DNA from 4 places in the Burkholderia theae genome. Region 1 is predicted to be linked to each of the others. Evidence: predicted binding sites of a transcription regulator. Region 1 holds the regulator's gene; each other region holds the start of a gene.
What was found. Region 1 encodes FliA, which starts transcription of late flagellar genes. Its sites were predicted from a motif close to CTAAAGTTTNNNNNNNNNNNGCCGNTA; they were not measured.

Region 1 (7,335 bases):
GGTTCGCGAACGAGTTCGACATCACGAACGACGGGTGGCCGGTCGCGCAGCCGAGGTTCACGAGGCGGCCTTCCGCCAGCAGGATCACGCGCTTGCCGTCCGGGAAGATGATGTGGTCGACCTGCGGCTTGATGTTTTCCCACTGGTACTGGCGGGTCGACGCGACGTCGATTTCCGAGTCGAAGTGACCGATGTTGCAGACGATCGCGTTGTGGCGCATGGCCTTCATGTGATCGTGGCCGATCACGTGGAAGTTGCCGGTGGCCGTCACGAAGATGTCGGCCTTGTCGGCCGCGTATTCCATCGTCACGACGCGGTAGCCCTCCATCGCCGCCTGCAGCGCGCAGATCGGATCGATTTCGGTGACCCACACGGTCGCGCCGAGGCCGCGCAGCGACTGCGCGCAACCCTTGCCCACGTCGCCGTAGCCCGCGACGACCGCGACCTTGCCCGCGATCATCACGTCGGTCGCGCGCTTGATGCCGTCGACGAGCGACTCACGGCAGCCGTACAGGTTGTCGAACTTCGACTTCGTGACCGAGTCGTTCACGTTGAACGCCGGGAACGGCAGGCGGCCGTCCTTTTCCATCTGGTACAGGCGGTGCACGCCGGTCGTGGTTTCTTCGGTCACGCCCTTGATGTGCGCGAGGCGCTTCGAGTACCAGGTCGCGTCGACGTCGAGGTGCGCAGCGATCGACTTGTACAGCGCGACTTCTTCCTCGTTGGTCGGCTTCGAAATCACCGAACGGTCCTTCTCGGCTTTCGAACCGAGGATCAGCAGCAGCGTTGCGTCGCCGCCGTCGTCCAGGATCATGTTCGCGAATTCGCCGTTCGGCCATTCGAAGATGCGGTGCGAGAACTCCCAGTATTCGTCGAGCGATTCGCCCTTGAACGCGAACACCGGCGTGCCGGCTTCGACGATCGCGGCCGCGGCGTGGTCCTGCGTCGAGAAGATGTTGCACGACGCCCAGCGGACGTCCGCGCCGAGCGCCTTCAGCGTCTCGATCAGCACACCGGTCTGGATCGTCATGTGCAGCGAACCGGCGATGCGCGCGCCCTTCAGCGGCTGCTGTGCCTTGTATTCGTCGCGGATCTGCACGAGGCCCGGCATTTCGGTCTCGGCGATGTTCAGTTCCTTGCGGCCCCAGCCAGCCAGCGCCATGTCGGCGACGACGTAATCCTTGGAAGCTTGCGAATCGATAATGGCGTTCATCACGCCCTCCTTTCTAAAAAGTTTCTAGATTGGTGACGTGAGCGCCGTTCAGGAAGCGGAGCCGGCGCGACGGTCGCGAAACGCGCGCCGCACGGCTGCTTGGTGAAGCCTTCCGAGCCTGGCGGACCTGGAACGGTCCGTCGCAACGCTCCTCGGAAAACGGGAAGGATTGTAGCAAATCGGCGCGCAAAATGCGCAAGCGGCTCAAGCGCGCGGGGTCGGCGCGCGTGGCCGTCGAGAAAGGGTCAGGACTCCGCGCCGACCCACGCCTGTTCGCGCAGCCGCGCACGCAGGCGCGCGACGGCCTGACTGTGCAGCTGGCACACGCGCGATTCGCTCACTTCGAGCACCGCGCCGATCTCGCGCAGATTCAGACCCCGTTCGTAGTACAGCGACATCAGCAGCTTCTCGCGTTCCGGCAGACGCTCGATCGCCTCGACGAGCGCCTCGCGCAGGTGCTCGTCGAGCAGCGCCGACAGCGGATCGGCGTGATCGACGCGATAGCGGTCGAGGAACGGCTCGTCGTCGGCCGCGCGGTCGAAATCCTCGTAGTAGATGAGCTGGCTGCCGTGCAGATCCTGCAGCATCCCCTGGTATTCGTCGAGCGGCATGTTCAGGTGCTGCGCGATCTCGGTCTCGCTCGCCGAGCGGCCGAGATGCTGCTCGACCTGGTGCACCGCGTGCTCGACCTCGCGCGACGTCTTGCGCAGGCTGCGCGGCAGCCAGTCGTTGCTGCGCAGCTCGTCGAGCATCGCGCCGCGGATGCGCTGCGTCGCGTAGGTCTCGAACTGCGCGCCCTGGTCTTCCTTGTAGCGGCCGGCCGCGTCCATCAGGCCGATCATGCCGGCCTGGATCAGGTCGTCGAGGTCGACGCTCGCCGGCATCTTCGCGACGAGCTGCAGCCCGAGGCGCCGCACGAGCGGCGCATATTGCGCGAGCACGTCCGCCTGGGACATCTTTCCTTGAGCGTTGTACATCATGGCTCTCTCCTTCCGGTGGTGCTCACGCGGCGTGTGCCGCGCCCGCCTCGTACGACGGCTTGCCGCCGGTACGGACGGCACGGCCCGCACCCGAACGCGGGCGCATCGGCCAGTACAGCAGGTCGGCGGCAATCTGCCGGTAATCGCGCGCGGCGGACGACGACGGGAACGCGTCGACCGCGGCATGCATCAGTTCGCGCGCGTGCTCGACGAGCGGATCGGCGCCCACGCAGCCCGCGTCGGCGATCGACACGGTCAGGTAGCGGCTCGCGACGCCCGCGAGGTTGTCGAACGCCGTCTTCGCATCGGCGTGGCTGGCGACGTGATTGGTCAGCACACGGAACTGCGCGAACGCGTGCGCGAAATGCAGCCGCTTCATGCACGCGTACGCCTCGGTGATCGCCTGCGCGGCGACCCGCGTGACGACCAGCACGTCGTGCGCTTCGCGCGCGAGCGCCGAGAACGAGCCGTCGGCGCCGAGCTGCGCGTCGACCAGGACGATGTCGGCCGGGCCGTCGATGAAGTCGCTCAGTTGCGCGTCGCTGTAGCCGGCACGCGCGAGCCGCGCGGCCGCGCACAGGCCGAACCCGGCGGCCACCCGCGTGCGCTCGCCGTCGCGCAGCCACGCGCCCGCCAGCGTCGCGCTGGCCGAATGCACGTCGGCGCGCTCGTCGACGACGAGCACATCCTTGCCGAGCGATGCGAGCGCCGCCGCCAGATTCACGATGGTGGACGTGCAGCCGACACCCGCCGGCCCGCCCGTCACCGCGACGATGCGCGACGCGCGCCCGGCCAGCAGGCGCCGCAGCCCTTCGGCCTGATCGATGATCCGTTTATCCAAATCGCACCTCGTGCAGCTCGGCGGTGGAACGTGCGGTCAGTGCGGAAAGCAGCGTCGGCATGTCCTCGTCTTGCGGCACGAAGGGCGAGCCGTCGCGCGGCACACAGAACGCGCTCTTCAGCAGGAATTTGGTCGAGGCGACGTACAGGTTCTCCGGCACCTTCTGGCCGGTCGACACGTAGTGGACCGGCAGCTTGTAGCGGATCACCGTGTCGAGCACACCGCCGAGGTGGGTCGCCTCGTCGAGCTTCGTGAGGATGCAGCCGGCGAGGTCCGGATGCTCGCCCGCGCTGCGGTACGCCTGCACGACTTCGTTGAGCGTGTCGCCGTGGCTCGTCGCGTTGAGCAGCAGCAGGCGCTGCACCGGCGCGTTCGCGCCGTGCAGCATCGCGATCTGGTCGGACACCGCGCGGTCGCGCTGGCTCATGCCGATCGTGTCGATCAGCACGATGTGCTTGTTGCGCAGTTCGGACAGCGCGAGCGCGAGATCGCCCGCATCCTTCACCGCGTGCACGGGCACGCCGAGGATCTTGCCGAAGATGCGCAGCTGTTCGTGGCCGCCGATCCGGTAGCTGTCGGTGGTCAGCAGCGCGACCTTGCTCGCGCCGAAACGCATCACGCAGCGCGCGGCCAGCTTCGCGGTGGTGGTCGTCTTGCCGACGCCCGTCGGCCCCATCAGCGCGAACACGCCGCCGCGCTCCATCAGCGCGTCCTCGCTGTCGAGCACCGGCAGGTTCGCCGCGAGCACCGACTGCGCCCATTCGGCCGCTTGTTCGAAGGTCTGCGCGCCGTCGCCGGACGGCAGGTTGTCGACGAGCATCCGCACGAGCTGCGCGGAAAAACCGGCCGCGAACAGGTGCTTGGTCAGTGCGCCATGCACGGCGCTGCGACGCTGGCGGTCGTGCCACATCAGGTTGTCGAACTGCTCTTCCATCATCCCGCGCAGTTCGCCGAGCTCGTGCATCACCGTGTCGTTGACGATCCGCTCGATGCGCGACTTCACCGCATCGGCCACCACGGCGGCCGCGTCGGCCGACAGGCGCGTGCGCTCGGCCGCCTTCGCGGCATGCGCGGCGCTCGGGTCCGGCGCGCGGGGGGCGGCGGCCGGGATCCGGCGTTCGGCGTCGCGCACGATGTCGCGCGCCCAGTCGGGCGACGTCGCGTTCGCGGCGCGCTGCTCGGCCGGGGCGCTCGCCTGCGGCGCGGCCGGCGTGGCCTGGGTGCGCGCGATCAGTGCGTCGCGCTGCTGCGTCAGGCGTTTCGCGTGCTCGACGAGCCACGGCGCGGGTTCGGAAGCGCCTGCGGCGGGCGTACCGGCAGCGGGCGTGCCGGCTGCCGGTGCGGCAATCGACGGCGCTACCGCGGCCGCCGGAATGCCGGCCAGCATGTCTGCATCGATCGTCGACGGTTGCGCCGCCGCGTCCTCCGCATCGGCGCTGGCGCCGAACACCGACGAGAACACGTCCGGCAGCCCGCCGTCGCCTGCCGCGTACGGATTGACGGCCGGGCGCGCGAGCGCGGCGCCCGGGCGCGACACGATGCCCTGCACGGCGGCGGCCGGCACGGATTCCGGCAGTCGCGGCGCGGCGATTCGCGGCCGCGCGGCAGCCGGCGGCGTCACCGCGGCGAGGTCCGAATCGGCGAGTGCGACGATTTCGACGCTGCCGTCATCGAGCGTGCGGTTCGACAGCACGACCGCGTCGGCGCCGAGCGCCTCGCGCACGAGACGAAGTGCGTCGCGGCTCGTTGCGCCGGTGAATTTGCGAATGTTCAAGCGGAACCCCCGATGACGTTAACGACTTTGATCGTGCGTGTGTCCGGCACTTCGGCATACGACAGCACTTTCAATTGCGGCAGGCTGCGGCGCAGGAAACGCGCGAGCATCGCGCGCAGCGCGTGCTGCACGAGCAGCACGGGCGGCAGCCCGAGATTCTGTTGACGCAGCATCGCTTGCTGCGTGCCGGTCAGAAGGTTGTGTGCGAGGCCGGGTTCGAGGCCCGGGTTCGCGCCGGTGGCGAGCGCCTGCGACAGCACGCGTTCGAGATTCGAGTCGAGGCCCATCACCTGCATCTCGCCCGCGCCCGGATACCACTGCTGCGTGATCGCGCGGCCGAGCGAGAGCCGCACCGCGGCCGTGATCTCGAACGCGTCGCCGCGGCCCGCATGTTCGGACACGGCCTCGAGGATCGTGCGCATGTCGCGGATCGGCACGCCTTCCTCGAGCAGGTTCTGCAGTACCTTCTGCAGCGTCGTCAGCGAGATCGTCTTCGGCACGAGGTCCTCGACGAGCGACGGCGCGTCCTTGCCGGTGCGCTCGACCAGCGCCTGCACTTCCTGGCGGCCGAGCAGCTCGGCCGCGTGCTGGACGACGAGATGGTTCAGGTGCGTCGCGACGACCGTGCTCGCGTCGACCACCGTGTAGCCGTACACCTGCGCCTGTTCACGCAGCGCGACGTCGATCCACACGGCCGGCAGCCCGAACGCGGGATCCTGCGTGACGGCACCGGGCAGCGCGGCCGTCACCTGGCCGGGGTTGATCGCGAGCCACTGGCCCGGGAACACTTCGCCGATGCCGATCTCGACGCCCTTCAGCGCGATCCGGTATGCGTTCGGCCGCAGTTCGAGGTTGTCGCGGATATGGATCACCGGCGGCAGGAAGCCGATTTCCTGCGCGAATTTCTTGCGGATGCTCTTGATGCGCTTGAGCAGTTCGCCGTCGCTGTTCTTGTCGACGAGCGGGATCAGCCGGTAGCCGACCTCGAGGCCGAGCGGGTCGATCAGCTGCACGTCGTCCCAGGTCGCCTCGTGGCTGTCGGACGGCAGCACGGCGGGCGGCGCGATGTCGGTCACGTCGCCGGCCGCCTTGCGGGCCGCCGCGCGCTTGGTCAGCGAGCGGGACAGCCAGATCGCGCCGCCGCCGAGCCCGAGGAACGCGAAGTGCGGCATCCCGGGAATCAGCCCCATCAGCACGATGATCACGCCGGTGATCATCAGCACGCGCGGGTTCGTGAACAGCTGGCCGGTGATCTGCGTGCCGATGTCCTCGTCGGTCGCGACGCGCGACACGATCACGCCGGCCGCGGTCGAGATCACGAGCGACGGGATCTGCGCGACGAGGCCGTCGCCGATCGTCAGCAGCGTGTAGTTCGTGCCGGCCGCCGCGAAGCTCATGTCGTGCTGGACCATCCCGACGATCAGCCCGCCGATCACGTTGATCGCCATGATGATCAGGCCGGCGATCGCATCGCCGCGCACGAACTTCGACGCGCCGTCCATCGACCCGTAGAACTCGGCTTCCTGCGACACGGCCAGTCGGCGCTTGCGCGCCTGTTCCTCGTTGATGAGGCCCGCGTTCAGGTCGGCGTCGATCGCCATCTGCTTGCCGGGCATCGCGTCGAGCGTGAAGCGCGCGGACACTTCGGCGATCCGCCCGGCGCCCTTCGTGATCACCATGAAGTTGATGATCATCAGGATCACGAACACGACGATGCCGACCGCGAAGTTGCCGCCGACCAGGAAGTGGCCGAACGCCTCGATCACCTGGCCGGCCGCGTCGGGGCCCGTGTGGCCCTCGAGCAGCACGACCCGCGTCGACGCGACGTTCAGCGACAGGCGCAGCAGCGTCGAGAACAGCAGCACGCTCGGGAACGCCGCGAAATCGAGCGGCTTCATCGTGTACATGCTGACGAGCAGCACCATCACCGACAGCGCGATGTTGAACGTGAACAGCAGATCCAGCAGCAGCGGCGGCAGCGGCAGGATCATCATCCCCAGGATCATGCAGATCAGAACCGGGCCCGCGAGCGCGCGCAGGTTGGTGCCCGCGAACGGGTTCGGGCGTTTCCCGAGCAGGCCGGTCGGGGTGCTCATGCGGATGCTCCTTGCTTGCCTTGCTTGCCGAGCGTGTCCTCGGCCTCTTCGCGTTCATCGTCGGCGGGCACCGACGTGCCCTTGTCGAGCTCGGCCGGCACGTCGAGATCGACCGGCACCGCGGGGAACGCGCCGCCTTCCGAGCGGAAGCGCTTGAGCTGGTAGACCCACGCGAGCACTTCGGCGACGGCCGAGTACAGCGAGCCGGGAATCTCGCGCTCGAGTTCGACGTTGTGATACAGCGCACGCGCGAGCGGCGGCGCTTCGAGCAGCGGCACGTTGTGTTCGGCCGCGAGTTCGCGGATGCGCGCGGCGACGAGGTTCACGCCCTTCGCGACGACCTTCGGCGCGCGCATCTCGCCGTCCGTGTATTGCAGCGCGACGGCGAAGTGCGTCGGGTTCGTGACGACCACGTCGGCCTTCGGCACGGC
Region 2 (7,335 bases), 390 kb from region 1:
TTGCCCTGGTCGCGGAAATACTCGGCGAGCGACGTCGCGTAGGCCGCGCCCTGCATCCGCAGCAGCGGCGACACGTCGGCCGGCGCCGCGACGACGACCGAGCGCGCGAGCCCGTCCTCGCCGAGGATCTGCTCGATGAATTCCTTCACTTCGCGGCCGCGTTCGCCGATCAGCCCGATCACGATCACTTCCGCGCTCGTGTAGCGTGCCATCGTGCCGAGCAGCACCGACTTGCCGACGCCGGAGCCCGCGAACAGGCCCATCCGCTGCCCGCGGCCGACGGTGAGCAGTGCGTTGATCGCGCGCACGCCGACGTCGAGCACGTGGTGGATCGGTTCGCGCTCGAGCGGGTTGATCGACGGCGCCGACAGCGGCGCATCGACCTTCGACGCGAGCGGGCCGAGGCCGTCGAGCGGGCGGCCCGACGCATCGACGACGCGCCCGAGCATCTCCCAGCCGACCGGCAGTCGTTTCGCGCCCGCGAGCGGATCGGCGACGGGCGCGCTTTCGAGCGGCCACACGCGCGCGCCGGGCAGCACGCCGGCGACGTCGGTGGTCGGCATCAGGAACAGGCGATCGCCGGCGAAGCCGACGACTTCCGCTTGCGCGTGCGGCAGCGTGCTGCCGGGCGGCAGTTCGATCGTGCATTCGGCGCCGACCGACAGGCGCAGCCCGATCGCCTCGAGCACGAGGCCCGCGGCGCGCGTGAGGCGCCCGCACGGTCGCAGCGGCAGCGCGCGGTGGCTGCGTGCGGCGAGCCCGTTCAGGTGCGTGCGCCAGTGCGCGAGATGCGGATTGTGCGGCGCGCGCGGCGCGGCGTCGGCCGCGGCGGCTGCATGCTGCTTTGTGTCGTGTGCGGTGTCGTACGCGGCGTCGTGTGCAGCGGGGCCGAACGACGCGAGCGCGAGTTCGCGCTCGAGCGGCGTCATGCCGTCGTGCGCGAGCGATTCGGGCGGCCGCGTCACCACGTGCTCACCTTGCCGATCGCGGCGGCGACGCGCTGCCAGCGCGTGGGCAGCGTCGCGTCGACCTCGCCGGTCGCGGCGTGCGCGCGGCAGCCGCCGCGCTCGATCGACGCGTCGGTGCGCACGTTCCAGCCGAGCGTATCGAGATCGTCCTGCAGATAGGCTTCGACGACGGGCAGGTCGGCCGGATTCACCGCGAGATGCGGCGCGCCGGACAGCGCGGGTTCGGTCGCGAGCACGTCGCGCACGGCCGCGACGAGCGCGGCCGGGTCGTGCTTCACGTGCTGGCGCACGACCTGCTGCGCGATATCGAGCGCGAGTTGCGCGATGTCGGCCGCGAGATCGTGCTCGGCGGTCGACACGGCCTCGCGGAACGACGCGGCCAGCGCCGCGAGCTGCGCGGCCTGTTCGCGCACATCGGCCTGGCCGGCCTCGAAGCCCTGCGCGCGGCCCTGCTCGAAACCGGCCTGGTAACCGAGCGCCTGGCCTTCGACGTGGCCGGCCGCATGGCCTTCGGCGTGCGCGGCGTCGCGCACGCGCTGCAGTTCCTCGGCGAGCGCGGCGGCGGCCGCGGCCGCGTCGTCGGGCGGCGGCGGGGGCGGCGGCGGGTCGAACGACGCCATCTCCCACCGCTGGTACGCGGTGAGGGTGCCCGCGCGATCGCTCGCCGAATCAGACATACGCGTCTTCCGCCTTGCCGCCGATCACGATCTGGCCGCTCTCGGCGAGGTTGCGCACGATCTGCAGGATGCGGCGCTGCTGCGTCTCGACTTCGGACACGCGCACCGGGCCGCGCGCGTCGAGATCCTCGGCGAGCAGTTCGGCCGCGCGCTGCGACATGTTCGCGAGGAACTTCTGGCGCAGCGCGGGCGGCGCGCCCTTGAGCGCGACGATCAGCGTTTCCGACTCGACTTCCTTGAGCACCATCTGGATCGCGCGATCCTCGAGCTCGAGCAGGTTCTCGAACACGAACATCTGGTCGATGATCTTCTGCGCGAGATCGGCGTCGTACTGGCGCACGCTTTCGAGCACGCCTTCCTCATGCACGCTGGTCATGAAGTTCAGGATCTCGGCCGCGGTGCGGATGCCGCCCATCGGGCTGCGCTTCAGGTTGTCGCTGCCGGACAGCAGGCCCGTCAGCACGTCGTCCAGTTCACGCAGCGCGGCCGGCTGGATGCCGTCGAGCGTCGCGATCCGCAGCAGCACGTCGTTGCGCAGCCGTTCGGTGAAGCACGACGCGATCTCGGACGCCTGGTCGCGGTCGAGGTGCACGAGGATCGTCGCGATGATCTGCGGATGCTCGTTCTTGATCAGTTCGGCCACGGCGCCCGAGTCCATCCACTTCAGGCCCTCGATGCCGCTCGTGTCGCTGCCCTGCAGGATGCGGTCGATCAGCACGCCGGCCTTGTCCTCGCCGAGCGCCTTCGTCAGCACCGAGCGGATGTAATCGCTCGAATCGAGCGACAGCGCGGTGTGCTGCTCGGCTTCCTTCACGAAGTCCTGCAGCACGTCCTCGACCTGCTCGCGCGTGACGTTCTTCAGCGCGGCCATCGCGGCGCCGATCTTCTGGACCTCGCGCGGCGCGAGGAACTTGAATACCTGCGCGGCTTCTTCCTCGCCGATCGACATCAGCAGGAGCGCGCTCTTGGTCAAGCCTTCAGCGTTCATCGGACACCCAGTTCTTCACGACGGTGGCGACGATCTTCGGATCCTGGCGGGCGATCGTGCGCGCGTAGTCGAGGTTGCGTTCGTAGCGGTTCTTCTCGTTCTCGAAGCCGAGCAGCAACGAGTCGGGCTCCTCGGCCTTGACCGGCGCGGGCAGGCCGTCGAGCAGGACCGGATCTTCCGGCGCCGCGAGTGCCGGCGCGGCCGGCTCGGCCGGCGGGAAGGCGCGGCGCATCGCCGGGCGCACGAACATGAAGTAGAGCGCCGCCGCGGCCGCCGCGATGCCGAGCCACTTCGCGGCTTCCTTCGCCATCGCGATCATGTCGGGCTGGCGCCACCACGGCAGGTCGGCGTACGGGTCGCTCACGGTCGAGAACGCGCTGTTCACGACGTTCACCGAGTCGCCGCGCTTCTCGTCGTAGCCCATCGCGTCCTTCACGAGCTGCTCGACCTGCGCGAGCTTCGCGGGCGGCAGCGGCTGCATCGACACGTGGCCCTTCGCGTCGGCGACCGGCTGGTAGTTGACGACGACCGCGACCGACAGCCGCTTCACGTTGCCCATCGGCTGTTCGAGATGGCGGATCGTCTTGTCGACCTCGTAATTGGTCGTCTGGTCCTTGCGGTCGCTGACGGGTGTCGTCTGCGGCGCGTTCTGGCCGTTGCCGGCGACGATCGGCGCCGAGGCCGGCTGCGGCGGCGTGTTCGACAGCGCGCCCGGCACGCCCGACGCACCGCCCTGCGCGAGTTCGGTTGCGCTGCTGGTCTGCTGGCTGCGGATCGCGGCCTGCTGCGGCACGCCGTTCGGGCCGTAGCTTTCCGACGTCTGTTCGATCTTCGAGAAATCGAGGTCCGCGCTGACCTGCGAGCGCGCGTTGCCGGCGCCGAAGATCGGCGCGAGGATCGCGTCGATGCGCTTCTGCGTGTTGTGCTCGACCTGCTGCACGTACTTGAGCTGGCTCGCGTCGAGGCCGGACGCCGAAGCCGGCTGGGTCAGCAGGTTGCCGTCCTGGTCGACGATCGTCACGTTCTTCGCGGGCATGTCGGGCACGCCGGACGACACCATCCGCGTGATCGCCTGGACCTGGCCCTCGTCGAGCACGCGGCCCGGGTAGAGGTCGACGAACACCGACGCGCTCGGCGCTTCCTTGTCGCGCACGAACACCGACGGCTTCGGGATCGCGAGATGCACGCGCGCACCGCGCACGGCATTGATCGATTCGATGGTGCGCTGCAGCTCGCCTTCGAGCGCGCGCTGGTAGTTGATCTGTTCGGCGAACTGGCTGATGCCGAATTTCTGGTTGTCCATCAGCTCGAAGCCGACCGAGCCGCCCTTCGGCAGGCCCATCGCGGCGAGCTTCAGGCGCGTTTCATGCACCTGGTTCGACGGCACGAGGATCGCGCCGCCGGCGTCGGCGAACTTGTAGGGAACGTTTGCCTGCTGGAGCGCGGTAATGATCGCGCCGCCGTCGCGGTCCGACAGGTTGCTGTACAGCACGCGGTAGTCGGGCGTCCGGCTCCACAGCACCAGCGCGGTGATCGCGGCGATCGCGAACGCGACGGCGATCAGGAACGGCAGCTTCGGGTTGCCCTTCATCCGCGAGATGCCGGGAATGCGTTCGGCGAAGCCGCCAAGGCCGAAGTCCGCGCCAGCGCCACCCACGCCCGGCAACGCGGCGGCCGCGGCGGCGCCGGGCGCCGGGCTGGCGAGGCCCGCGCGGGCGTCGGGATTGATCAGCGAGTTGGCCTGCGAATCCATGCGTCGAGTTTCTCCGGAGCGGGACGACTGAGCTCGCTCGGACGAGCGGGCGGACAATGACACGATGCGATTATCGTGATCCGGGCCGTACTCCGATCGACCGAAAAGAGCGGGGTTTCCCCCGTACTTTCTCGGCTTTGACGCACGGCGCGCTGCTATTCTTTGCTGCGATCCGGCATGGTGCGCGTGGTGCGGCACCGGCGGAAACGCCCGGTGCGTCCGGGTCTCTTCTCTCAATTCTGGGGACAGCATGACTGCGAACGTCAGCGGGATCGGTTCGGTGTTGCAACAGATGCAGTCGATGGCCGCGCAGGCGTCCGGCGGCGTCGCGAGCCCGACGGCGGCGCTTGCCGGCTCGGGCGCGGCGACGGCCAGCACGTTCGCGAGCGCGATGAAGGCGTCGCTCGACAAGATCAGCGGCGACCAGCAGCACGCGGCCGGCGAGGCGCAGGCGTTCGAGGTCGGCGCGCCGAACGTGTCGCTGAACGACGTGATGGTCGACATGCAGAAAGCCAACATCGGCTTCCAGTTCGGGCTCCAGGTCCGCAACAAGCTCGTGAGCGCCTACAACGACATCATGCAGATGTCGGTGTGACGGGGGCCGGGCGGGCCCGGCGGGCCGACCTTCCGCGCCCGGCGGCGGCCCCGCGCGCCTAAAGCTTTCCAAATCCCTTCCGATAACTCCGGAGAAGGCCGCGTCGTGCGATGCACGGCAGCGGCTCCCATATAGCTACCGCATGACAAGGAGATGCGCATGTTTTCCCCAGGACACGCTGGAGCCAATGCCTACGCGCGTGTCGGCGTCGAGACCGGGGTGATGGGCGCCTCGCCGCACCGGCTGATCGCGATGCTCTACCAGGGGGCGCGGCAGGCGATTGCACTGGCGCGTATGCACCTGCAGCAGGGCAACGTGTCCGCGCGCGGCGAAGCGATCGGCAAGGCGATCCGGATCGTCGAGAGCGGCCTGAAGGCGTCGCTGAACCGCGACGTGGGCGGCGAGATCGCGGATCGGCTCGATGGGCTCTATGCGTATATCGGCCGGCGTCTGCTGGAAGCGAACGCGCAGGCGAGCGATGCGATGCTGGTCGAAGTCGACGGGCTGCTCGCGACGCTCGAGGAAGCATGGACGGGGATTGCCCCGGAAGCCGCGCGCATGGCCGCGCAACAGGCAGTGGAAGCATCAAGATGAATCGCAAGGCCGAATACTTCGCTCGTTACGAGGCGCTCGCAGCCGTGTCGGGCCGGATGCTGTGCGCCGCGCGCGGCGCCGACTGGAGCGCGTTGCCGGGGTTGCAGGCCGAATTCCTGCAACTCGTCGACGGGCTGAAGGAGGCCGATCCGGGCGTTGCGCTCGACGAATCGGATCTCGGCCGCAAGCTCGACCTGATTCGCCGCATCCTGGCCGACGACGCCGCGATCCGCGATCTCGCGAGCCCGGACGTCGCGCGGCTGTCCGCGCTGTTCGAGGCGCGGCGCTCGACCAAGGTATTGACCGATCTCTACCGCGCGCGCGGGTAGGGCCCGTTACCGCAGGCGCGCTGTTCCCGAGGGCGGCACGGATGTGCCGTTCCCGGATTCGCAACGATGTGGCTGAGGTGAGCAGGCTCCGATCATGACCGGTATCGACCCCGTTGCAGCCGCGCTGCTGGCGAGCCGTCTCGACAGCCTGCTGACCGGCACCGTGTCGGCGCCCGCCGGCGGCGGCGCGACCGCGCAGGTCGGCACGCCGGGTGCCGGCGCGTCGTCCTCGCCCGCGCCCGCCAGCCCGCCCGCCGCGCCGCCGGCTTCCACGCAGACCGCGCTGTCCGATGTCGGGCGCGTGCTCGACGCGATCTCGCGCGCGGGCGGCGATGCGACGCCGGTCATCGCCGGGCGCACGCCGCTGCTGGCCGATCCCACCGTGCTGCTGACCGAGACGACCGTGCCGGCGCGTGCGCCGGCCACGTCCGATCCGGCCGCGCCTTCCACGTCTTCCACGTCTTCCACGCCGGCTCCCGCGGCGGCGTCGTCCGCCGCGGCTGCGCGCGAAGCGGCCGGGCTGCCGCCGGTCGCGGCGCTGCGCGCGGCGCTCGCGCAGGCCGTGAGCGAGAGCGGCCTCTTCTACGAATCCCATCTGGCGCAGTGGCTGGCCGGCCAGCGTCCGCTCGCGGCGCTGATGCGCGAGCCGCAGGCGCGCCTGACGGCTACGCTCGCGCCGATCGACCCGGATGCCGCGCAGCACGACTCGACCGATGTGCTCGACGAGCTGCTCGCACAGCGCCTGCCGCTGCCCGCGAACGCGCGGACAGCCGCGCAACCGGGCGCACCGGCCCAAGGCGGCGCGCCGGCTCGCGACCCCGCCCAGGCTTTGCCGGCGGCCGCCCGGCAGGGCGCGTCGTTGCCGCACGACACGGCCGATCCGCTCGACGCGCGTGCCGACACGCGCTGGACGCCCGCGCGCGCCGAACTGGCCGGCGCGTCGTCCGATCCGCAGGCGCAGACACTCACGCCCGTGCATCCGGCCGCCGTGCCGATCGTCCGGCAGCAGCTCGACGCGCTCGCGACCGACCAGTTCCGCTGGGCGGGCGAGGCGTGGCCCGGCGCGCGGCTCGACTGGACGATCGAGCCCGACGATCCGGGCAACCGCGCACCGCACGGCGGCGACGACGCGGGCGACGGCATTGCCTGGCGCACGCGCCTGACGTTGACGCTGCCGTCACTCGGCACGGTCGACGCGGAGCTGGTGCTGAACGGCACGCAGCTCGTCGCGCGGCTGCGGGCGAACCAGACGGGCGCCGACCGCCTCGCGCGGCACGAGGCCGCGCTGCGGCAGCGGCTCGAGGGCTCGGGGCTGCAGGTTGGCGGGCTGTCGATCCGCGCGGTCGACGACGGGCCGGACGGTTTCGACCTGTTTGCCGCGCAGGCGGCGGCCGCCGCGTATGCGCGCGGCGCGGCCGGCGGACCGGCACC
Region 3 (7,335 bases), 450 kb from region 1:
CCTGGACACCGTGCGCGCCGCGTTCGACAGCATCGCGCACGCGACCGAGCAGTTGCGCAACACCGGCGCGGCGCGCGTGCTGCGCATCAACGCGCTGCCGACCTTCGCGATGAAATGGCTGCTGCCGCGCCTGTCGCGGTTCCAGCGCGACGTGCCGAACGTCGAGCTGAAGCTGTCGACGTCGAACGCGCCGCTCGACGCGCTCGACGGCTTCGATGTCGCGATCCGCCGCGGCCCCGGCCACTGGCCGAACTGCACGAGCGGCCACTTCCTCGACGAAAGCGTGATTCCGGTCTGCAGCCCCGCGCTGCTCAAGCGCACGCCGATCGCGCGCGCGGACGACCTCGCACGGCACGTGCTGCTGCATTCGGACACACGGCCGGAAGGCTGGCGCGACTGGTTCGCGGCGGCCGGCGTGACGATGAAGGGGCGCAAGCGCCAGTCGTTCGACCACTTCTACCTGGCGCTGCAGGCGGCCGTCGACGGGCTCGGCGTCGCGCTCGGCCCGTTGCCGCTGATCGACGACGAACTCGCGAGCGGCCGGCTCGTGATGCCGCTCGACGGGCCGCGCATCGCGACCCGCAGCTATTGGTGGATCGCGCCGCGCGCGCCGGCCGACGATCCGCTCGTCGCGCAGTTCTGCGCGTGGCTGCAGGCGCAGTCCAATACCGGCGCGTGAGTGCGCGCCGGCGGGCGGCGTTGCGCCGCCCGTGTTTCGCTCAGACCACCGGGCCCGGTTCCTTTTCCTTGCGCAGGATCGCGTACAGGATGATCGCGCCGAACGTCGCGGTGCCGATCCCGCCGAGCCCGAAGCCGCCGACCTTCAGCGAGAAGTCGCCGGCGCCGAGCACGAGCGTGACGGCCGCGACGATCAGGTTGCGGTTGTCGGAGAAGTCGACCTTGTTGACGACCCAGATCCGCGCGCCCGTCACCGCGATCAGCCCGAACACGACGATCGACACGCCGCCGAGCACCGGGCCCGGGATCGTCTGGATCACCGCGCCGAACTTCGGCGAGAAGCCGAGCACGATCGCGATCAGCGCGGCGACCGCGAACACGAGCGTCGAATAGATCCGCGTGACGGCCATCACGCCGATGTTCTCCGCGTAGGTCGTGACGCCCGTGCCGCCGACGCTGCCCGACACGATCGTCGCGAGGCCGTCGCCGATGAACGCGCGGCCGACGTAGCGGTCGAGGTTGTGCCCCGTCATCGCGCTGACGGCCTTGATGTGGCCGAGGTTCTCGGCAACCAGGATCACCGCGATCGGCGCGAGCATCAGCATCGCGTGCGGGTCGAACACCGGCGTACGGAAGGCCGGCACGCCGAACCACGCGGCATGCCCGACGATCGCGAAGTCGATCGGCTTGCCGAGGCCCATCCCGTTGGTCGCGATCGCGTAGATCGCATACGCGATCATCAGCCCGACGAGGATCAGCAGGCGCTGCATCATCCCGCGCGCGAACACCGCGACCAGGCCGACGCAGAGCACCGTGACGAGCGCCATCACCGAGTCGAAGGTCGACGCCGACACGCCCTTCACCGCGATCGGCGCGAGGTTCAGCCCGATCACCGCGACCACCGCGCCGGTGACGACGGGCGGCATCAGCGTCTCGATCCAGCGCGTGCCGATCGCCTGCACCAGCGCGCCGAGCGCGACGTACACGACGCCGCACGCGACGATCCCGCCGAGCGCGACCGGGATGTTCGGGTTCGGGCCGCTGCCGCCGTAGCCCGTCACCGCGATCACGAGGCCGATGAACGCGAAGCTCGAGCCGAGGTAGCTCGGCACGCGGCCGCCGACCAGCGCGAAGAACAGCAGCGTGCCGATGCCCGACATGAAGATGCACAGGTTCGGGTCGAAGCCCATCAGCAGCGGCGCGAGCACGGTCGAGCCGAACATCGCGACGACGTGCTGCACGCCCATCGCGACCATCTGCGGCCACGGCAGGCGCTCGTCGGGGCCGACCACGCGCGACGCCGCGCCGGTCGATTGCACCCGCCAGCGCGGGAAGTAGGAATCGGACATGGGGAAAGGGCTCCTGTCGGTCGCCGGCTGCGGAGGGTGCGCCGGTCTGGAATCTGGCGCGAGTTTACGGAGCGGGAATGGGGCTGGCAAGCGCGGCGCGCGGCATGCCGCGTGCGCGAACCGGGGCGCGGCCGCGCGGCCCGGAGAAGCGGCCATCCGCGCAGGGCGCGCGGGCGGTAGCACGCGCCGGCGGCGACGTAAGCGTGCGCTCACATCGCCGCCGGCGCGCCGTGCATCAAGGGTTGATGTACTGGAACAGCGACAGGTTCTGCAGCTGCGAGTAGGCCTTCTGCGAGCCCGTCAGCGCGTTCTGCATCTGCAGGAACTGGCTGATCGTCGACACCATGTCGGTGCTCGTCAGGTCGGCCAGGTTGCTGGTGACCTGCAGCGTGTTGGTCTGGTTCACCGTCTGCATCGCCTTGACTTCCTGCTCGCGGCCGCCGACCGACGCCTGCACGGTGAGCACGTTCGTCATCATGTTGTTCAGCTTCGTCGTGCCGGTGGTCATCGCGTTCTGGAGCGCGGCGGCGGCCGTCGTGTTGCTGCTGACCGGCACCTTCAGCGCGGCAATCATCGTGTCGAGCGCCGCGAACACGTCGGTGCCGGCCTTCGGCGCGGGCGTGACCGTGAACGAGTCGCCGGGCGCGGGCGAACCCGACACCGGCACCGACAGGCCGTTGCCGAGCGCGATCCCGGCGCCGGCCGAATACGGCTGCGCGGCGGTCGTGGTCGGCGGCACGACGGAGTTGTCGGTCACCGTATAGGTCGGCGCGGCCGCCGTGCCGCCGAACGTGATCTTGAACTGGTCCGCATTGGTCGCGGCCGACGGGCTCGTGATCGATACCGCGCCGATCGTGCCCGTCCCCGTGTTGGTTGCGGTGGCGACCGGCACCGGCTGGCTGCCGAGCATCGGCACCGACAGGAACACGTTCGCACCGTTGTCGCCCTGCGAGATCGCACGCGTGTCGGCAATCTGCACCTGCCGCGTACCCGCGTCGCCGCTGTAGGTCACGCCGCCGCCCGGTGCGTTCGAGAACGGCGCCGTGGTCGACTGGAAGCCCGAGAACAGGTAGTTGCCCGAGCCGTCGGTCGAGTTCGCGAGCGTCAGCAGCTGGTCGCGATAGCCCTGCAGCTGCGTCGACAGCGCCGAGCGATCGCTGTCGGACAGCGAGCCGGCGCCGGCCTGGATCACGACCGTATGAATGCTGTTCAGCAGGTTGTTGACGCTGATCAGCGTCTGGTCTTCCTTCTGCAGCGACGACAGCGCGGTGTTCTGGTTCGACGCGTACTGCGACAGCGTCGCCGACGTCATCGACAGCTGCACGGCCTGCGCGGCGCCGAGCGGGTTGTCGCCCGGCGTCGCCAGGCTCACGCCGCTCGAGATCTGCTGGTACAGCTGCGCGAGCTGCGCCTGCTGGTCGCTCATCTGAGCGACGTTCATCTGGTAGAACTGGGTGGTGGAAATCCGCATCGCTTCGATCCCCGAAATCAGTTGAACAGGCCGAGCACGGTCTGGAACAGCGTCGACGCGGTCTGAATCACCTTCGCGTTCGCCTGGTAGAGCTGCTGGTACTGCATCAGGTTGGCCGCTTCCTCGTTCTGGTTCACGCCCGACGTCGACTGCTGCGCTTGCGTGATCTGGCCGACCAGCGCGGTCTGCGCGGCGCTCGACGACTTCAGCTGGCTCGTCGTGTTGCCGATGCTGTTCACGTAGCTCGCGTACGCGCCGGTCAGCGTGGTCGAGCCGTTGCCGAACGTCTTCGAGTTGACGAGCTTCGACAGCGCGAGCGCGTTGCTGCCGTCGTTCGTGCCGCCCGTGTTCGGTGTGACCTTGAAGGTATCGCCGACCGCCGGCGACCCCGACACCGTCACCGTGACGCCGGCCGTCAGCGTGATCGGCGTGCCGGCCTGGTAATTCTGCGGCGCGCTCGTGGTTACCGGGTTGGCGGAGTTGTCGGTGACCGTGTACTGCAGATTGCCGGCCGTGCCGGTCATCGTGATCGTGTAGTTGTGCGCGTTGGCCGCGGCCGCCGCGCTCGTGACCGACAGCCCGCCGATCGTGCCGGTGCCCGTGTTCGTCGTGGTGGCCGACGGCACGTACGGCGCGGCCGCCGCGATCGCGGAGCCGTTCGACGTCGCGAGGCCGAAGCCGTTCAGGGCGCCGCGCGTCGGCTGCACGGTGAACTTGTCGCCGGCGCTCATCGAGCCGGACGAGAACGAGAAGTTCAGCCCGCCGATCGAGGCCGGCATCGAGGTCGACGTGCCGACCACCGTGCCGCTCGCGCGGTCGGTCAGCGTGTAGTTCGTGCCGTCGTACGACAGCGTGTAGTCGCTCGCGGTCGGTTGCGATGCGTTCGCGAACGACACGGACAGCGCCGCGTTGCCGGTATTGCCCTGGTTCGCGTAGGTGACCGGCGCGCCGGTCGTGAACAGGTTGCCGCCGGGCTTGCCCGACAGGTCGATGCCGAGCGCGTTCTGCGCGTTGACCTGCGCGGCGAAGCTGGTCGCGATCGCGCCGAGCTGGGCTTCGGCCGGGTCGAGCGTCTGGCTGCGGAACGCGAGCAGGCCGCCGAGCGTGCCGCCCGACAGCGACGCATCGGACAGGAACTGGTTCGGCCCCTGCGGGTTCGCACCGGCGATCCCCTGCGACACGACGGTCAGCTCGCTCGGATCGGACTGCGACGTGACGGTCGCGAGCTGGTAGCTCTTGTTCGCGACGACGAGCGGCGTGCCGCCCGCGAGAAACACGCTGTAGCCGTCGCTGTTGCGCACGACCTGCACGCCCGCGAGGTTCGACAGGTTCGACACCGCGAGGTCGCGCTGGTCCATCAGCTGGTTCGGCGGCTGGCCCTGGCTGCTGGCCGATGCGATCTGCTGGTTCAGCTGCGCGATCTGCGCGGTGTACGCGTTGATCTGCGTCACGGTGCTCGTGAGCTGCGTGTTCACGCTCTGGCGCAACGCGTCGTACTGCTGGCCGGCCGCCGTGATCTGGTTCGCGAGCGTCTGCGCGTTGCTCATCGCGGTCTGCCGCACCGACGCGTCGGACGCGCTGTTCGCGACGTTCTGCAGCCCGGTGAAGTAGCTCGTGATCGCGGTCGAGATCCCCGCCGTCGGGCTGCCGACGTAGTTGTTCAGCTGCGTGACGAGCGAATACCACGTCGACAGCGCGCCGCCCTGCGTCTGCGCGCCGTTCAGCTGGTCGCTCAGGTACTGGCTGTACTGCCGCTGCACGGTGACGGTGTTGACGCCTTGCGGCATGTAGCCGCTGCTCGTGTACTGGCCGCTCGCCTCGGCATAGACGGGTCGTTCGACCGAATAGCCTGGCGTCGCGGCGTTGCTGATGTTCTGGCCGGTCGTCGTGAGGCCCCAGAGCGCGGCATTCAGGCCGCTGACGCCGAGGTTCATGAGTGAGTTGGACATGCGCGATCCTGATGAGCCGGCCGCGCTGCGGCCGCCGGGTTGCGTGACTCCCGGTATAACGGCCGCCGATTGAAAAAATTGAGGAAAAAATGCACGCGCGACGCGCACTCGCGCATCGCCGGTCAAGGCGCCCGGCAACCGGTGCCGGCGAAGGGGCGCGGGGCGGCCCGTGCGGGGCCGGGTCACGCGTGCGCGTCAGGCCCGCGCGAGCGAGCGGCGCTTCATTTCGAGCTGCGTGATCAGGCGCTGCAGCGTGTTCTCCGCGCTGCCCGGCAGCGACATGTAGCGAAAACCGAGCTGGTAGCGCCGCGACCCGTTCGGCATCTGCGTCGAACGCTGCGACACGAGCTGCAGGTCGAGCGACAGCTTGCCGTGGCCGGTCAGCTCGAGCTCGACGTCGGGCAGCAGCGTGCCGACCTCGAGCGCCTCGACGCGTTCGTCGGCCGTGCGCAGCCCCACGCCGCCGAGCGACAGGTTATGCACCTCGAACAGGAAGCTCTCGCCGTCCGGCAGCTTGCCGCGGCACAGGAACGGATCGACGATCGGCGCGTCGACGCGGAAATATTCGCGACGCTGGATGCAGACCAGCACGTCGGGGAAATCGGCGACGAACGCGGGCAGCCCCTCGTAGCGCGTCTCGCGCGGCGTGCCCGTGGTGAATTCGACGCGCACGCCCTCCGGCGAGGCCGCGAACGTGCAATGCGACGCGCCGAGGATGCCGGCGTTCTGCTCGGACAGCGCGCCCCAGTCGAACGTGAACGTCCGCGCGCCGACGTCGACCTCGAGCAGGCGCGTGACGAGCTGGCCGCCCGGATACTGGACGGTCAGGAAATCGCCGCGATTCACCAGGTTGCGCAGCTGCACGCCGATTTCCAGCGGATTGCGGCGGGCGAAGTCGGGCCCGGAGTGGCCTGCATCCAGGCTGGGGTCGGTCGACGTTTCGATATTCATGGCTAGCCGGTCTTTCTTGTCATGGGCGCCCGGACAACCGGTGCGCAGTAAAACCGGGCCAGAACGGGGGCCCGGTCGCAGGTCTCTCACACTTAGCGGCAGTGCTGACCGAAAGTTTAGATCGAATTGGCGATTTTTTTCGCGCAAACGTTGAAACCGCGCGCGGCGGGCTGCCGGGCGCGGTCCGAAGGGGGGCTGCAGGCGGCCGGCGGGCTCGTCAGCCGATCTGCTGCATGATCGAGATCAATTTTTTGGCGTAGTTCGGGTCGGTCGCGTAACCGGCCTTCTGCATCCCGTGCGCGAAGCCTTCGACGCTGCGGCTGGCGCTCAGCACGCCCGAGTAGCGCGGATTGTTCTTCAGCAGGCTCGCGTAATCGGTCATTGCGTGCTCGTACGAGTCATACGCGCGGAATTTTGCCACCACGCGGCGCGGCGTGCCGTTCACGTATTCGGTCGTCAGCGCCGACACGGTGCGCCCGGTCCAGCCCTTGTTCGCCTTGATGCCGAACACGTTGTAGCTGGTCGAGCCGTCGGCGGCGCGGATCTCGCGCTTGCCCCAGCCCGATTCGAGCGCGGCCTGGCCGACAATGAAACGCGCCGGAATGCCGGTCGACGCGCTGGCCGCCTGCGCGGGGCCCGCGAGCCGGTCGACGAACGCGTCGGCGTCCGGCGCGCCGCTCGCGCCCTTCAGCGGCGGCGTCAGCGCGCTGCCGGCCGAGTAGCCGCGCGCGCCGGCCAGCCCGCCGTTGTTCGACGCGTTCGCGTAGGCCTTCGCCATCGCGTTCATCGCGGCGAGGCTGCCTTCGTTGCCGCCCGTGCCGAGGCCACCCGCGCCGACATCGGCCGCCGTGTCGCTGCCCGCGCCCTGCCCCGCGTTGCGCAGCAGCTGCTTCATCAGCGCGTCGGCGACGCCGATCCCGCGCGTCGACATCTGCTG
Region 4 (7,335 bases), 900 kb from region 1:
GAAGGCGCGGAACGCTTCACCTATCGCGGCAGCGGTTATGTCGCCGAAACCGGCACCGTGCCCGTGATCAATCCCGGCGAAGTGCATACGGGTTCGCGCGCGGCCGACGAAGGCTGGTGCTACCGCGTGAGCTACATGCCGGTCGAATTCATCCGCGCACTCACGAGTGCGATCGCGGGCCGCCCGCAGGATGCGCCGTGGTTCGCCCCCGACGTGATTCGCGACGCCGATCTCGCGGCCCGGCTCACGCTTGCGCACCGGATGATGGAAGCCGGCAGCGAGCGCGCCCTGTCCTCGCATGCGCACGGGCAGGCGACCGACGATCCGGCATCCAACGCACCCCGCATCTACGATCCGCTCGCCGCCGAAATGGCGATGCTCGACGCGCTGTCGACGCTGATCGTGCGCCATGCCGACGCGCTGCCGCGACCGGCGCCGCTCGCCGCGGACGAACCGCGCGTCGAAGCGATGCGCGAGCGGCTCGCCGCCGATCTCACGTGCACCGTGACACTCGACGAAGTCGCGCAAGCGGCCGGCCTGTCGCCGTTCCACGCGGCGCGCCTGTTCACCCGCACGACCGGCATGCCACCGCATGCATGGCGCAACCAGTTGCGCTTGCAGCGCGCGCTGGCGCCGCTGCGCGCGGGCGTGCCCGTCGCCGATGTCGCGGCGGCCAGCGGTTTCGTCGACCAGAGCCACTTCACCCGGCATTTCAAACGGATGTTCGGCGTGCCGCCGGGGCGCTGGCAGGCAAGCTGACACGCGGCATCGCGCACCCCGCATCCGGCGGCCGCGCTACCACGCCCCCACGAGAGCAAGAACATACAAGCCGGCACACCGCCGGCCCGCTATCCTGCAGTTCATGGAAAAGCGCTCTTCGAACCCGTCACCCGCGTCACCCCCTCGCCGCCCGCTGAACGAATGGCTCGACGGTGCGCGCGACACGATCCCGATGATGATCGGCGCGGCGCCGTTCGGCGTGATTTTCGGCACGCTCGTCGGCGGCGGCCCGCTCGCCGCATGGCACGGCGCGCTGATGTCGCTCGCGGTGTTCGCGGGCTCCGCGCAGTTCATCGCGCTCGGCCTGATCGCGGGCAGCGCGAGCTTCGTCGTCGTACTCGCGACGACGCTGATCGTGAACCTGCGCCACCTGCTGTACAGCGCGACGCTCGCGCCCTATGTCGCGCACCTGCCGCTGCGCTGGCGCGCGACGCTCGGGGCGCTGATGACCGACGAGGTGTTCGCGGTCGCCTATGCACACTACCGGCACTTCGCGCCCGGCACGATCGGCCCCCACTATTTCTTCGGGTCCGGGCTCGCGATGTACCTGAACTGGCAGGTCTGGACGCTCGCGGGCATCGGCTTCGGCGCGGCCTTCCCGGGCCTGCAGTCGCTCGGCCTCGACTTCGCGATGGCCGCAACCTTCATCGCGATCGTCGTCCCGCAGCTCGGCACGCTGCGTTATTTCGCGGCGGCCGCGACGGCCGGCACGCTCGCGTACTTCTGGCAGGGCTGGCCATACAAGCTCGGGCTGCTCGGCGCGGTCGCCGCCGGCGTCGCGATCGGCGTCGCGCTCACGCTGCTCCACGAACGCGCACGCGCCGGCTCGCGCACGGAGGCCGCATCGTGAACTACGCGCTGCTGATTCTCGGGATGGCCGTCATCACGTACGCGATCCGCTCGACGCTGTTCCTGTTCGGCGAGCGGCTGGCCTTCCCGCCGCTCGTGCGGACCGCACTCGGCTTCGTGCCCGTCACCGTGCTGACCGCGATCATCGTGCCGATGACCGTCTCGCCGCACGGCGGCACGGCCGAGCTGACCTGGCGCAATCCGCAGCTCGTCGGCGCGCTCGCCGCCGTGCTGGTGTCGGCGGCGACCCGCCGCCCGCTCGTCACGATCGCAGCGGGGCTCGCGGTGTTCTTTTTCTGGCAAGGGATCGTGCTGCCGCACTGGCTGCCCGCCTGAGCGAACGCTCGGCCACGCGCGCTCAAGTTTTCGTCCGGCGCGCCGATAAAGGGAATGAAGACCCGCCACCGGCCTCGGCGCGCACCGGTCAGTCGACGCTGCGCCCGCCCCGGTGCGCCGTGCCGGCCGTCGGCTTGCGCGGGCCGCCATCGAGAAGATTCATGGGCCAGATCACCCTTTCCCTCAAGGACGACACGCTCGAGTCCCTGCGCAAGGACTACGACGCGTTCGTTCGCGTGTCGCTGAAACTCGACCCGCAGTTCGCGACGCCGTCGTTCGAGGATTTCCTGCGCGCCAAACTGCTCGACAACATGGTGCCGCTGACCGAGCACGCCGTGCAGCGGATGCTGCAGGGCGGCCAGTACGCGTGGGCAAAGCGCACGCTCGACAAGGAATTTCCGGACGTCGTCGCGATCCTGATGCGGCAGGCCGGCGAATTCGGCTTCGGCTTCGCGTCGCGCTCCGAATGGACCCCCGACGAACTCGCGAAGGCTTGCCGCGACTGGGCGAAGGCGATCGTCGCCGAAGCGCAGGGCGACCCGTCGCTGATCGACCCGCTCGCCGCGCAGATCAAGGGCGCGGCGCAGGACATCCAGACGCTCGAGGAACTGATGCAGACGCCCGCGTGGCGGCTCGCGGAATCGCTGCGGCAACGCATCTACGAGGCGAAGCTCGCGTGCGAGATGAGCGTCGGCAGCACCGCGCGCGACAAGCTCGGCGAGTTGCGCGGGCTGTTGCGGCTCGGGCTCGCGCATGGCTCGTTCCAGAAGCAGGAAGCGCAGCAGATCATGGAATACCTGCGGCTGCTGAAGCCGGAGATCTTCGTCGAGGAGCCGTACGACGTGTTCGCGCGGCTCGCCGTGTGGCTGCGCAGCGTATTCACGCCGGCTGCCGCTCGGCCGGCGCAGGGACAGGGGCAAAGCCAGGGACAGCGCCGGCCGTAACGGCACGCATGAACCCATGAAAACGGCCCGGTTCGAGCGAAACGAACCGGGCCGCCGGATAACCGCCGTCGCGTCGCGCCGCCCGGGGCGAGCGTCGCGACAGCGCCGGGCACCGCTTACTGCGTAGCGCCCTGGGTCGATGCACCGCCCTCCGCGCCGACCGATGCGCCGCCTTCGGTCGCTTCGCCGGCCTTCGCCTTGGCCGAGCCGACATGGCTCTTGGCCGACTTCGCGGCATGCTTCGTGTGCTTCTTGGCCGAGTGGACGGCCGACGACGCCGTATCCTTCGCGCCATCGGCTGCCGCGCCGACTGCATCGGTTGCGCCGCCCACCGCATTGCCCGACGCGTTCGCGCCTGCACTGCCCTGCACGCCTGCTCCGACACCCGCCGCCGGCGTCTGCGCCTGCATGCCGGCACCGGCTGCACCCTGCGCCGCCGTGCCCGTCTGGGCAAACGCGGCCGAAGTGGCGAACGCCGTCAGCGCGGCACCGATCAGCATCGTACGAATCTTGGACATGGCAATTCTCCTCAAGAAATTGTGAGCGTCGACCGCAGCGATGCGGCCTGTCGCGTCCCCCGCCGCAACACGCAGCAGGTACGACAAAAGACCCGCGGCGCGCACGGCCGGTTCTCGAATCTCTCAGACTGTTACCCACCGTTTCATTTGCTGACGAATCGCTCACAGTCCTTAACAACTGCATGCCGCGGCCGCCCACGCTCGCGCGCCGGCCCGCGGTGCCGTATGATGCGGGGCGATTCCTCCCGCGCAACGCGCACCTTCCTCGTCATGCCCAATCTGGATTTCACGCTGACCGGCGACTACGTCGAGCTGCACAACCTTCTCAAGATCACCGGCCTCGCGGACAGCGGCGGCACCGCGAAGTTGATCGTCGCGTCCGGCGCGGTGAAAGTCGACGGCGCGGTCGAGCTGCGCAAGACCTGCAAGATCCGCGCGGGCCAGGTCGTGTTGCTGGGCGACACGCGCATCGCGGTGCGCGAAGCGTAGGGCCCGCTCGCCCGAATAACGGACCAGCGGGAACCGGCCCTGGGGTTCCCCCTGTCCGAGACATGGCCATCGGCGCGCGCGTTCGACACGGTACGAATAAAGCCGTAAGCTAACCGTCTCTCAAAATAAATACATACAGCGCGGGCCCGCTCCCGCGCGAGCGCCCATTCCATGTCGCATTCCGCTTTTACGCGGACGGCCGCCGCGCCGCCGTCGCTATCCAGTCACGCCGCCGATACCGCGCGCCTCGCCGCCCCCCTCGCGATCGCGCAACTCTCGCAGATGGCGATGAGCGTCACCGACACGGTGCTGCTCGGTTCGCTCGGCCCCGATTCGCTCGCGGCGGGCGGGCTCGGCGCGAACTTCTTCTTCGTCATCGTCACCATCCTGCAGGGCGTGCTGTCGTCGGTCAGCGTGAGCGTCGCGCACGCGCGCGGCGCGCAGGCCGAGCACCGCGTGCCGCACATCTACTGGACGGGCTTCGCGCTGTCCGTGCTGCTCGCGATTCCCGCGATCGTCGCGCTGTCGCTGTCCGAACCGATCCTGCTGATGTTCCACGAGCCGCCGCTGCTCGCGCATCACGTCGGCGAATACACGGGCATCCTGCGCTACGCGGCACTCGGCAGCCTGATCGGCGTCGGGCTGATGCGCGCGTTCCTGCCGGCGATCGGCGCCGCCAAGCGGCTGCTGTGGGTGTCGATCGGCGGCGTCGGCGTCAATGCCGTGCTGAACTACGGGCTGATCCACGGCGCGTTCGGGCTGCCGCGCCTCGGCTTCCTCGGTTCCGCGGTCGCGACGACGATCACGATCTGGCTCACCGCGCTCGCACTGATCTGGCTGCTGCACGGCCGGCAACGCTTCCGTCATTTCGTCACCGCCGCGCGCCCGAAACTGCCCATGATGGGCGAACTGATCGGCATCGGCTGGCCGGTGGCGATCACGTACGGGGTCGAGTCGACGCTGTTCCTCGCAACCGGCCTGACCATCGGCGTGCTCGGTGCGACGTCGCTGGCCGCGCACCAGATCGCGCTGAACGTCGCGTCGGTGGCGTTCATGGTACCGCTCGCGATCGGCCAGGCCGCCAACGTGCGGGTCGGCTACTGGGTCGGCGCCGGGGCGCCCGTCGCCGCGCGGCATGCGGGCTTCGTCGCACTCGGCCTCGGTGTCGCGTTCATGACGCTGTCGGGCATCGTGCTGATCGTCGCGCCGCATGCGATCGTCGGCCTGTACCTGAACCTCGACGATCCGTCGAACGCGGCCACCGTGTCGCTCGCCGCGTCGCTGCTCGGCATCGCCGCGGTGTTCCAGATCGTCGACGGCGCGCAGACCGTCGCGTCGGGCGCGTTGCGCGGCCTGAAGGACACGCGCATCCCGATGCTCGCGGCGACCCTCGGCTACTGGGGCATCGGTTTTCCGACCGGCTACTGGTTCGCGTTCCACGTGGGCCTCGGTGCCCGGGGCCTCTGGTGGGGGCTCGCGGCCGGCCTTGCCAGCGTGGCCGTGCTGATGGCGTGGCGCTTTCATCTGAAGAGCGCGTCACTTGCGACGTCGCCGCGCTGAGCGCGACACGACGCGAAATCGCGGCCGGCGCTATGCTTGTCGGCTGAACACCTCGAGACGCCGCGCGAGCGGCGCGACTGCCTCACGATACGTCTGATGCCGCGCGACGACGCGCGGCCTTTCCCCTTTCCAGGAGGAGTGCATCATGAACGAAGCAGTTCGGATGGAACGCGACACGTTCGGCGAAATCGCCGTGCCGGCCGACCGACTTTGGGGCGCGCAAACCGAGCGCTCGCTGCAGAATTTCCGGATCTCGACCGAGAAGCAGTCGCCCGAGCTGATCCACGCGCTGGCGATCGTCAAGCGTGCGGCGGCGGCCGTGAACCAGTCGCTCGGCGTGCTCGCCGACGACAAGGCGCGCGCGATCATCGACGCGGCCGACGAGATCATCGCCGGCAAGCATCCGCGCGAATTCCCGCTCGCCGTGTGGCAGACGGGCTCCGGCACGCAGACCAACATGAACCTCAACGAGGTGATCGCGAATCGCGCGAGCGAACTGATGGGCGGCGAGCGCGGCGAAGCGCGCAAGGTTCATCCGAACGACGACGTGAACCGCGGCCAGTCGTCGAACGACGTGTTCCCGACCGCGATGCACGTCGCGGCCGCGTACGCGATCGTCAACCACCTGCTGCCGGCACTGCGCACGCTGCGCACGACGCTCGACGCGAAGTCGAAGGCGTTCGCCGACATCGTGAAGATCGGCCGCACGCACCTGCAGGACGCCACGCCGCTCACGCTCGGCCAGGAGTTTTCCGGCTACGTCGCGCAGCTCGACCAGAGCATCCGCCACGTCGAATCGGCACTGCCGCACCTGTACGAACTTGCACTCGGCGGCACCGCGGTCGGCACGGGGCTGAATGCGCATCCGGAGTTCGCGGTGCGCGTCGCCGACGAAATCGGCCGGCTGGCGAAGCTGCCGTTCGTGACGGCGCCGAGCAAGTTCGAGGTCATGGCGGCCGCCGACGCGCTGGTGTTCGCGCACGGCGCATTGAAGACGGTCGCGGCCGGCCTGATGAAAATCGCGAACGACGTCCGCTGGCTCGCGAGCGGGCCGCGCTGCGGTCTCGGCGAGTTGTCGATTCCGGAGAATGAGCCGGGCAGCTCGATCATGCCGGGCAAGGTGAACCCGACGCAGTCGGAAGCCGTGACGATGCTGTGCTGCCAGGTGTTCGGCAACGACGTCGCGGTCAACGTCGGCGGCGCGAGCGGCAATTTCGAATTGAACGTGTTCCGGCCGATGATCGCGCACAACGTGCTGCAGTCGGTGCGACTGCTCGCCGACGGCGCGCGGAGCTTCAACGACCACTGCGCGGTGGGCATCGAGCCGAACCGCACGCGCATCGACCTGCTGCTGAACGAATCGCTGATGCTCGTGACGGCGCTCAACCCGCACATCGGCTACGACAAGTCCGCGCAGATCGCGAAGAAGGCGCACAAGGAAGGCACGACGCTGAAGGCAGCCGCGCTCGCGCTCGGCTACCTGACCGAGGCGGAATTCGATGCGTGGGTACGTCCCGAGCAGATGATCGGATCGCAGTAACGGCAGGGCAATGGGCGCGGCGCGAGCTGCGCGGCGCCCATTGCGGTCAGACCGCGCCCTTCGCGACCTCTTCCGGTTTCATCTCGACGATCTTGTCGAGCGCGGCCCGCACGTCGGCCGCGTACTTCGCGAGCACCTTCTGCTCGGGCGTCTCGGGCACGAACGGCGGCACCGGCACCGGGTTGCCGTTCTCGTCCACCGCGACGAACACGACGAGGCAATCGGTCGTCTGGCGCAGCACGCCGCCCTTCGGATCGCCGGCATGCACGGACACATGGATGTGCATGCTGGTGCGGCCCGTCGCGACGACGCGCGCCTT

Region 2: fliS (flagellar export chaperone FliS) is a predicted target of FliA. The motif match lies at 5,040-5,066, and genes of this name have one in related genera.
Region 3: flgK (flagellar hook-associated protein FlgK) is a predicted target of FliA. The motif match lies at 5,504-5,530, and genes of this name have one in related genera.
Region 4: ACN22W_RS05535 (DUF4088 family protein) is a predicted target of FliA. The motif match lies at 1,987-2,013, and genes of this name have one in related genera.

Annotation. Positions count from the first base shown of each region.
Region 1 is NZ_CP183461.1:271,043-278,377, reverse strand. It holds gene ahcY (adenosylhomocysteinase) at 1-1,213, opposite strand, end outside; S-adenosyl-L-homocysteine riboswitch at 1,246-1,373, opposite strand; gene ACN22W_RS01290 (RNA polymerase sigma factor FliA) at 1,459-2,193, opposite strand; gene ACN22W_RS01285 (MinD/ParA family protein) at 2,216-3,034, opposite strand; gene flhF (flagellar biosynthesis protein FlhF) at 3,027-4,808, opposite strand; gene flhA (flagellar biosynthesis protein FlhA) at 4,805-6,904, opposite strand; gene flhB (flagellar biosynthesis protein FlhB) at 6,901-7,335, opposite strand, start outside.
Region 2 is NZ_CP183461.1:3,596,416-3,603,750, reverse strand. It holds gene fliI (flagellar protein export ATPase FliI) at 1-968, opposite strand, end outside; gene fliH (flagellar assembly protein FliH) at 962-1,645, opposite strand; gene fliG (flagellar motor switch protein FliG) at 1,638-2,633, opposite strand; gene fliF (flagellar basal-body MS-ring/collar protein FliF) at 2,623-4,386, opposite strand; gene fliE (flagellar hook-basal body complex protein FliE) at 4,637-4,981, shown strand; gene fliS (flagellar export chaperone FliS) at 5,141-5,575, shown strand; gene ACN22W_RS16975 (flagellar protein FliT) at 5,572-5,904, shown strand; gene ACN22W_RS16970 (flagellar hook-length control protein FliK) at 5,999-7,335, shown strand, end outside.
Region 3 is NZ_CP183461.1:3,541,065-3,548,399, forward strand. It holds gene ACN22W_RS16705 (transcriptional regulator GcvA) at 1-679, shown strand, start outside; gene ACN22W_RS16710 (solute carrier family 23 protein) at 720-2,027, opposite strand; gene flgL (flagellar hook-associated protein FlgL) at 2,263-3,498, opposite strand; gene flgK (flagellar hook-associated protein FlgK) at 3,516-5,447, opposite strand; gene ACN22W_RS16725 (flagellar brake protein) at 5,643-6,398, opposite strand; gene flgJ (flagellar assembly peptidoglycan hydrolase FlgJ) at 6,616-7,335, opposite strand, start outside.
Region 4 is NZ_CP183461.1:1,172,435-1,179,769, reverse strand. It holds gene ACN22W_RS05550 (AraC family transcriptional regulator) at 1-759, shown strand, start outside; gene ACN22W_RS05545 (AzlC family ABC transporter permease) at 863-1,630, shown strand; gene ACN22W_RS05540 (AzlD domain-containing protein) at 1,627-1,965, shown strand; gene ACN22W_RS05535 (DUF4088 family protein) at 2,127-2,909, shown strand; gene ACN22W_RS05530 (hypothetical protein) at 3,026-3,427, opposite strand; gene ACN22W_RS05525 (RNA-binding S4 domain-containing protein) at 3,698-3,916, shown strand; gene norM (multidrug efflux MATE transporter NorM) at 4,088-5,476, shown strand; gene fumC (class II fumarate hydratase) at 5,622-7,016, shown strand; gene ACN22W_RS05510 (acyl-CoA thioesterase) at 7,063-7,335, opposite strand, start outside.